2 regions of the Streptomyces sp. NPDC104367 genome follow, and region 1 is predicted to be linked to the other one. Evidence: riboswitches for the same ligand, from Rfam matches in the RefSeq annotation. Region 1 holds a riboswitch; the other holds the start of a gene.
What was found. A riboswitch is a leader RNA that binds a small molecule or an ion and turns the genes downstream of it on or off. The one in region 1 is predicted to bind cyclic di-AMP.
Positions count from the first base shown of each region.

Region 2: linked by a shared signal. The riboswitch ahead of ACZ619_RS33600 (C40 family peptidase) and the one ahead of ACZ619_RS16660 (M23 family metallopeptidase) in region 1 are both predicted to bind cyclic di-AMP.

Region 1 covers NZ_JBVJND010000009.1:302,748-306,940, reverse strand. Annotated here, with positions in the region: gene ACZ619_RS16665 (aldo/keto reductase) at 1-411, opposite strand, end outside; gene ACZ619_RS16660 (M23 family metallopeptidase) at 690-1,721, opposite strand; cyclic di-AMP (ydaO/yuaA leader) riboswitch at 1,731-1,888, opposite strand; gene ACZ619_RS16655 (PP2C family protein-serine/threonine phosphatase) at 2,134-3,231, opposite strand; tRNA gene ACZ619_RS16650 (tRNA-Met) at 3,425-3,498, opposite strand; gene ACZ619_RS16645 (dihydrofolate reductase family protein) at 3,756-4,193, opposite strand, start outside.
Region 2 covers NZ_JBVJND010000028.1:75,199-79,391, forward strand. Annotated here, with positions in the region: gene ACZ619_RS33595 (tellurite resistance/C4-dicarboxylate transporter family protein) at 1-73, opposite strand, end outside; gene ACZ619_RS33600 (C40 family peptidase) at 534-1,670, opposite strand; cyclic di-AMP (ydaO/yuaA leader) riboswitch at 1,679-1,850, opposite strand; gene pcrA (DNA helicase PcrA) at 2,174-4,193, shown strand, end outside.

The sequences.
Region 1 (4,193 bases):
GACCTCGGGCTGGTCGAAGTGCGTGTAGTAGAGGTCGATGTGGTCGGTGCCCAGGCGGCGCAGGGACGCGTCGGCGGCGGCCTTGATGTTCTCGGCGGACAGCCCCGGGTACTCCGGGTGCTGGCTGACCTTCGTCGCGATGACGACGTCGTCGCGGTTGCCGCGGGCCTTGACCCACCTGCCGATGATCGTCTCGGACTCGCCGCCCTTGTTGCCCTCGATCCAGGCCGTGTAGGCGTCGGCGGTGTCGACGAAGTTGCCGCCCGCGGCCGCGTAGGCGTCGAGGACGGCGAAGGAGGTGGCCTCGTCGGCCGTCCAGCCGAAGACGTTGCCGCCGAGGGCGAGCGGGAAGACCTCCAGGTCGGAGGAGCCGAGCTTACGGAGGACGGGGGAAGCGGAAGAAGCAGTCATGCCTCAGTTCAACATCGCCCGCCAGGCAGCCCATCCCGTGCAATACGAAGTTCTCGTAAAAGCGGAGGACCGGGGCAGGCCTCGGACGGTCCGGCAGGCCTCGGACGGTCCGGCTGCCGCCCGCCTGCGGACGCACCTGACCGGCGACCTCGACGTCGGGGGGATGCCGTCAGGGCCGCCGGAGCTCAGGGGATGTCAGGCACCTGGGGTACCTGGGATGTCCGAGGTATCGGGGACAGCGGGGGATGCCGGGTGCCGGGGATGCCCGGGACCGGCCGTCAGGGGTTGAGGCCCTTGCCGCGCAGCCAGGTCATGGGGTCGATGCCGGTGGCCTGGCCGCCGGGGTGGACCTCCAGGTGCAGGTGCGGGCCGGTGACGTTGCCGGTGGCGCCGACGCGCCCGATGACATCGCCGGTGGAGACCTTCTGGCCGACCTTCACGCCGATCGAGGACTGGTGGCAGAACCACAGCTCGGTGCCGTCGTCGAGGGTCAGGATCGTGCGGTAGCCGTAGGAGCCGGCCCAGCCCGCCTCGGTGATCGTGCCGCTGTGGACGGCCTTGATCAGGGTGCCGGTGGGGGCCGCGAAGTCGAGGCCCGTGTGGTACCCGGAGGACCACATGGAACCGGCCTGGCCGAAGGTGCCGGTGATCGTGTACGAGACGACCGGCAGCGTGTACTGCTTGGCCAGGGCGGCGAGCCGCGCCTGCTCGGCCTTCTGCTTCTCGGCGGCCTCGGCCTTCTCCTTGGCGGTCTCGGCCTTGGCGGCGGCCGCCTTCACCGCCTTGGCCTCCGCGGCGGAGACCGCCTTGTCGGCGGCGGCGACGGCCTTGGCGCTGGCCCTGGTGTCGAGCTGGCTCTGCTGCTGCTCGGCCTGGGCGATGATCCGGTTGCGCAGCGCCTCGCCGGCGTCGGAGGAGGAGTCCGCGTCGGTCGCGGTCGTGGTGACACTGCTGAGCGAGGCCTGGACGGACGAGCCGCCGCCATCCTCGCCGAGCAGGGAGCTGACCGTGGACAGGTCGGGCAGGGAGATGGAGACCGGGGGCTTGCCGGTGTTGGCGCTGGCCATGCCGCCCGCGCCGACGGCGGCTATGACGCCGACGCCGAGAACCGTGGAACTGCGGGCGAGTCCGCCGCCGCCGCGCTGCTTGGCGACCCGGTGCCGGCCGCGTGCCGGGGAGAGGGAGTCCTCGGTGGGGTTCCACTCCTCCCAGGGGCCCTCGTCGGTGCGGTAGCCGCCGTAGCCGAAGGTCTCTGGTTGCCGCTGACTGGGCACGAACGGGGCTGTCGGGGCAGGCCGGTTGGACGCCACGCGGGCGCACTCCTTTCCTTCCGACGCCTACCGGGTTAGCTGACGGGTTCGGAGCGGGAAGGTCTCCTACGCGCGTATACCGACGGTTTCGTACCGGCGGTAGCCGCGTGATTCACCCCAAGGTGGTGGTTCCCCGGTTCCCTTGCGGGATTCGGCGCGTGCGCACGGAGCCGTCTCGAGTGACGGCTGGGACGACCGCGCTGCGTTATCGAACGTTAATAGACCCAGCTGTCAGATTCCAAGCCGTTCTCCTTGATCGTTAAGGTTCCACAGCATGGACTTACCTGCCACGACGGGCGAAAAACGGGCGAGTTGACCTGGGGTTCTGTTCGGATAAGGAGTCTCACGGGTTTTGATGGTGACTCAGATGTTATGCGCAGGGCGGTCACCCGGCCACCCTGCGTGACCTCACTCAGGGTCGCCGTACGGCGAGCAGCGCCATGTCGTCCGCCATGCCGCCGCCGGTGTGCCGGCGCACCTCCGTGGCGAGCCGCGCCACCAGGGCGCCGGGGGCGGCGAAGGTACGGCCCGTCAGCCGCCGTTCGGGGTCGTAGAACCGGCCGTGCGCGTCCCGCGCCTCGGAGAGGCCGTCGGTGTGCAGCAGCAGCGTCGCCCCGTTCGGGAACGCGTGCTCCGCCGCGCGGTCCGGCCAGGCGCCGAGTTCGCCCATCCCGAGCGGCAGCGCGGCCTCCAGGGCGCGCACCGGGCGCACCCGGCCGTCGCCGTCCAGCAGGAGGGGCGGGGGATGGCCGCGGTTGACGACCCGGAGCGTGCCGTCGCCGTGCGGGAGTTCGGCGAGCACGGCGGTGGTGAACCCCTCGTGGGCGTCGACTCCGCCGCGCCGGACGCCCTCACGGGCGAGCGCCCGCTCCAGGCGCCCCGCCACCGCCTCCAGGGTGGCCTCCTGCTCGGCGGCCTCCCGGAACGCGCCGATGACCACGGCGACGGCGGCGACCGCGCCCATGCCCTTGCCGCGGACGTCGCCGACGACCAGCCGTACGCCGTAGGGGGTGTCCTGGACCGCGTACAGGTCGCCGCCGATGAAGGTGCCCTCCTGGGCCGCCTCGTAGCGGGCGGCGATCTCGAAGCCGCCGATCCGCTCGGCCGGCTCCGGGAGCACGGCCCGCTGGGCGGCCTCGGCGACCTCGCGGGCGGAGGCGAGGCGCTGGTCGCCGATGCGGACGATCCGGTTGATGCCGGCCGCGAGGACGGAGACGGTGGCCACGGTGAGGATCTCCGTGACGCCGTCGGCGTCGGGCAGGACGCCGGAGCGGGCGTGCACGGCGTAGGTGGCGGCCAGCGCGGCGCCGCCGGTGAGGACGGTGGTGCGCAGGGAGCAGAGGGGCGCGGCGATCAGCGGGGCGGCGGTGAAGAAGGGAACGGCGGTGAAGACCTTCGGGGTGGCGATGTCGTAGCCGATGCCGGCGACCACGAGGAGGGTGGGCAGGAGGCGGGCCAGCGTACGGGCTGCTGTCGAGCTGTCCTGCTGCGCCTTGCCAGCGCCCACCATGCGACTCCTGTTTGTCCGAATGTGTGTCCGTCCAGGGTTGCCGGAGCGGGGGGATGGGGGCGAGCGGTGTGGGCCGGGCGGATGAGTGTGATGAGGGACACGTAGGGGACCGCGCGGAGGCACACACCTGGGACGCCCGGGATACGACTCAGGGCCGGAATCCTCGATTTCGGATTCCGGCCCTGGTCTTCAGTAGCGGGGACAGGATTTGAACCTGCGACCTCTGGGTTATGAGCCCAGCGAGCTACCGAGCTGCTCCACCCCGCGTCGGTGAAACCAGCATACGCCATCCGGAGAGGGTGAGTCACACGCGTCGCCTCCGGTGGACCCGCGCCCCGGCTCCGGTGGACCCGCGCCCCGGCTTCAGCGGGTGTTCCGACCCGGCTCCGGTGGGTGACCGGACCGGCCCCCGTGGGTGTTCGGGGCGGCCCAGGGGCAGAGCGCTCGGGTCAGCCCAGGAGGTGCGCGCTCGGGTCAGCCCAGGAGGTGCGCGCTCGGGTCAGCCCAGGAGGTGCGCGCTCGGGTCAGCCCAGGAGGTGCGCGTTCGGGGTCTTCGCCAGGGCCTCGTACTCCTCCAGCAGCAGCACCCGTACGCCCCGCTCGCGCAGCATGCCCGTGCCGTCGGCCGCCGCCACGAAGGTGTCCGGCTCGCGCCACGCCGTGACCACGCGCCGTACGCCCGCCCGCAGGATCAGCTCGGCGCAGGGGTGGGGGCGGGAGGCGCGGTGGGTGCAGGGTTCGAGGCTGGTGTAGACGGTGGCGTCGGCGAGGCGGGGGTCGGCCGGGGGGATCTCGGCCAGGGCCGCCTCCTCGGCGTGCGCCACGGGGTCGCCGGCCTCGCGGGAGTGGCCGCGGGCCAGCTCCGTGCCGTCGGCCGCGACCACCACCGCGCCGACGCTGAAGGCGGTCCGGGAGGGCGGGCAGTCGGCCGCCAGTTCGCAGGCGAGCCGCAGCCAGTGGCG
Region 2 (4,193 bases), on a different contig from region 1:
TGGCCATCACAGCGGCCCCGGCCGCCGGCGGACGCTGCGCCCACCAGGCGCGACGGGCGGAAATACCAGACATACCGCCGATGCTAGGGAGCCCTGGCCCCCACACGAACAGGCCACGCGCGCGTGCCCCGGAAAACCGCGCGGGCGAGGGATGAGGAGGCGGGGCGCGAGCGGCGAAGGTGCGCGGGGCTCTTGTGGAGCGGGAGCGCGGGGGAGCGGAGGTGGGGCGTGTGCGAGGGCGGCGGGTGCGGGCGGGGCTCTTGGGGCGCGTGCGGGCCGGCGGGCGCGGGCGAGAGGTGGGGGCGGGCGCTGCGGTGGTGTGCCGCGAGGGTGCGCGCCGGGCGCGGAGCGGTCGCTGTGCGCCCTGTGCCCGTGTTCCGCGCTCCCGCGCTCGGCCCCGTGTCCGCGCGGGACGGTGGGCGCGGGGGCCGGAGGCGGGCGCCCGGCGTGTGCTGGAAGTGGGGCGCCGGGCGCGGAGTGGTCGCTGTGCGCTCCGCACCCGTGTTCCGCGCCCCCTCGGCCCCGCGCCTCCCTCAGGCCGGGCGGACCACGCTGTGGATGATTGATTCGCCGCCGTAGTAGATCGACTCCTCGCGGACATAGGCGCCGGGCTTCGGGGCGTGGATCATCATGCCGTTGCCGATGTAGATGCCGACGTGGCTGACGTCGTCGTAGAAGAAGACGAGGTCGCCGGGCTGGGCGTCGGCGAGGGAGACGGTGGTGCCGGCGTCGACCTGGAGGTAGGTGGTGCGCGGGAGGGTGACGCCCGCGGCCTTCCAGGCGGCCTGGGTGAGGCCGGAGCAGTCGTAGGAGCCGGGACCGGTGGCGCCCCAGACGTACGGCTTGCCGATCTGCGCGCGGGCGAAGGCGATCGCCTTGGCGGCCTTCGTGGCGTAGGAGGAACTGCTCGACGTCGAGGTCGAGGACGACGAGGACGACGAGGACGCCGTGTCCTTCTCGGCCGCAGCCTGCTCCTTGGCGAGCTCCGCCGCCTTGCGCGCCGCCTCCTCCTGCTGCTTCTTCTCGATCTCCGCGAGCCGCGCCTTCTCCTCGGCGTTCAGCTGCGACAGCAGCTTCCGCGCGGCGGCCAGCTTCGTCTGGACGGTGGTCTTGGCGGTCTTGAGGTCGTCCTGCGTCTCGGTGAGCGACTGGAGGCTCTCGGTGGCCTCCTGGCGCTTCTTCATGGTCGCGGTCTGCTGGGTGACGTAGTCGTCGACCGCGTCCTTCTGGCGCGAGGTCAGCCGGCTCATCAGCTGGGTCTGGTCGAAGTAGTCCTGCGGACTGTCCGCGAGCAGGAAGGTCGCGGTGTCGGGGGCGCTGGCCCCGGTGCGGTACTGGGCCGCGGCGAACGACCCCAGCTGCTCACGCGCCTTGTTCAGCCGGTCCGTGCGCTTGGCGACGTCGTCGAGGAGCCGGTCGACCTGCTTGCGCTGCTTGCCGGTCTTCTCCTTGGCGGCGTTGTAGTCCTCGGTTGCCGACTCGGCCTGCCGGTAGAGGGCGTTGACCTTCTTCTCCACCTCCTCCAGGCTCGGCTTGCCGTCCTCCGAGGGCGCGGCGTTGGCCGTCTGGGAGAGCAGGGCGACGGAGGTGAGGGCGGCGGTGGCCAGGGCGGGCGTGCGTATGCCTGCTACGCGCGTTCCCGAGGGGCGTGACTTGCGGTGCGACGCCAACGGAGGCGACTCCTTCCATGATCCGCCTACCGAGTTAGCTGTCGGGTTCGGGCGGGTGGTTCGGAAGGGTTGCCCTACGGTCTTCTCCCGGCCGGGAGTTGGGACCGATTCACCCCAAGGTCGGTGTGGGTCCCCGGCTCCGGATGCGCGGCGGCGCGCCGGACTCGGCGGAGGCCGTGCGGCCCGGCGACGTTCGCCGGTGGGTGTCGTACGGCCTGCCCGGCACGCTAGCCAACTCGCGTGGTCCGTGTGAAGGTTGATGTGCGATATGCCCGATACATTTTCGTGACCTTGGTGTTGCGGTTCCCGGTGATGGGTTGATCGGGGATGGTTTGGGGTCGATTGTCCGGAGGGGGTCGGTGGTCCGGGCGTCGAGGCGGGCGGCCCGCGGATGTGAAGGATGCCTGGTCGCCGACCGTGACGGGGTGATTCTGGCGGGTGACGGGGTGGAGTTTCCGGGGTGGGAGCCGGTTGTCAGTGGGGCGCCCTAGACTCGGAGAGCGATGAGCAGCCTCTTTGACGACAGCTTCCTGGCGAGCCTCCAGCCCCCGCGCGGCCACGAGGAGGAACCCCCGCCGCCGCCCGAGGACGAGCACGTACCGGAGCCGATTCCGGACGATCTGTTCGACGGGCAGTTCGACGCGCCCCCGGACCGGGACGCGTACTACCGCGACGGCGCCGCCCGCCCGGCGCTGGACCCGGCCGCGCTCCTGGAGGGGCTGAACGACAACCAGCGGGCGGCCGTCGTGCACGCCGGTTCCCCGCTGCTCATCGTGGCCGGCGCGGGCTCCGGCAAGACGCGCGTGCTCACCCACCGCATCGCCCACCTGCTCGGCGAGCGCCATGTGCACCCCGGCCAGATCCTCGCGATCACCTTCACCAACAAGGCCGCCGGTGAGATGAAGGAGCGCGTCGAGCACCTCGTCGGCCCGCGCGCCAACGCGATGTGGGTGATGACGTTCCACAGCGCGTGCGTGCGGATCCTGCGCAGGGAGAGCAAGAAGCTCGGCTTCACCTCCTCCTTCTCGATCTACGACGCGGCCGACTCCAAGCGGCTCATGGCCCTGGTCTGCCGCGACCTGGACCTCGACCCCAAGCGCTATCCGCCGAAGTCGTTCAGCGCCAAGATCAGCAACCTGAAGAACGAGCTGGTCGACGAGGAGGACTTCGCCGCCCAGGCGAGCGACGGCTTCGAGAAGACCCTCGCCCAGGCCTACGCCCTCTACCAGTCGCGGCTGCGCGAGGCGAACGCCCTCGACTTCGACGACCTGATCATGACGACGGTCAACCTGCTGCGCGCCTTCCCGGACGTCGCGGAGCACTACCGCCGCCGCTTCCGGCACGTCCTGGTCGACGAGTACCAGGACACCAACCACGCCCAGTACGCGCTCGTGCGCGAACTCGTCGGCACCTGCGGGCATCCCGCCGACGTACCGCCGGGCGAGGGCGACCTGCCCCCCGCCGAACTGTGTGTGGTGGGTGACGCCGACCAGTCGATCTACGCCTTCCGGGGCGCGACGATCCGCAACATCCTCCAGTTCGAGGAGGACTACCCGAACGCGACGACGATCCTGCTGGAGCAGAACTACCGCTCCACGCAGACGATCCTGTCCGCCGCCAACGCGGTCATCGAGCGCAACGAGTCCCGCCGCCCCAAGAACCTGTGGACCAACGCGGGCGCGGGCGCGCAGATCACCGGCTACGTCGCCGACACCGAGCACGACGAGGCGCAGTTCGTCGCCGACGAGATAGACCGTCTGACGGACGCGGGCGAGGCCAAGGCGGGCGATGTCGCCGTCTTCTACCGGACCAACGCGCAGTCCCGTGTCTTCGAGGAGATCTTCATCCGCGTCGGCCTGCCCTACAAGGTCGTCGGCGGCGTCCGCTTCTACGAGCGCAAGGAGGTCCGGGACGTCCTCGCCTACCTGAGGGTGCTGGCCAACCCGGAGGACTCGGTCCCGCTGCGCCGCATCCTCAACGTGCCCAAGCGCGGTATCGGCGACCGCGCGGAGGCGATGATCGACGCGCTCTCGCAGCGCGAGAAGATCAGCTTCCCGCAGGCGCTCAAGCGCGTGGACGAGGCCTACGGCATGGCCGCGCGGTCGACGAACGCGGTCAAGCGGTTCAACACGCTGATGGACGACCTGCGCACCATCGTCGAGTCCGGCGCGGGACCCGCGACCGTCCTCGAAGCCGTCCTCGAACGCACCGGCTACCTCGCCGAGCTCCAGGCCTCCACCGACCCGCAGGACGAGACCCGGATCGAGAACCTCCAGGAACTCGCCGCCGTCGCGCTGGAGTTCGAGCAGGAGACGGGTGAGGGCGAGCAGCCCGCCGGGCTCGCCGCCTTCCTGGAGCGGGTGGCCCTGGTCGCCGACTCCGACCAGATCCCCGACGACGACGAGAACGGCGACGGCGTCATCACCCTGATGACCCTGCACACCGCCAAGGGCCTCGAGTTCCCGGTGGTCTTCCTGACCGGCATGGAGGACGGCGTCTTCCCGCACATGCGCGCCCTCGGCC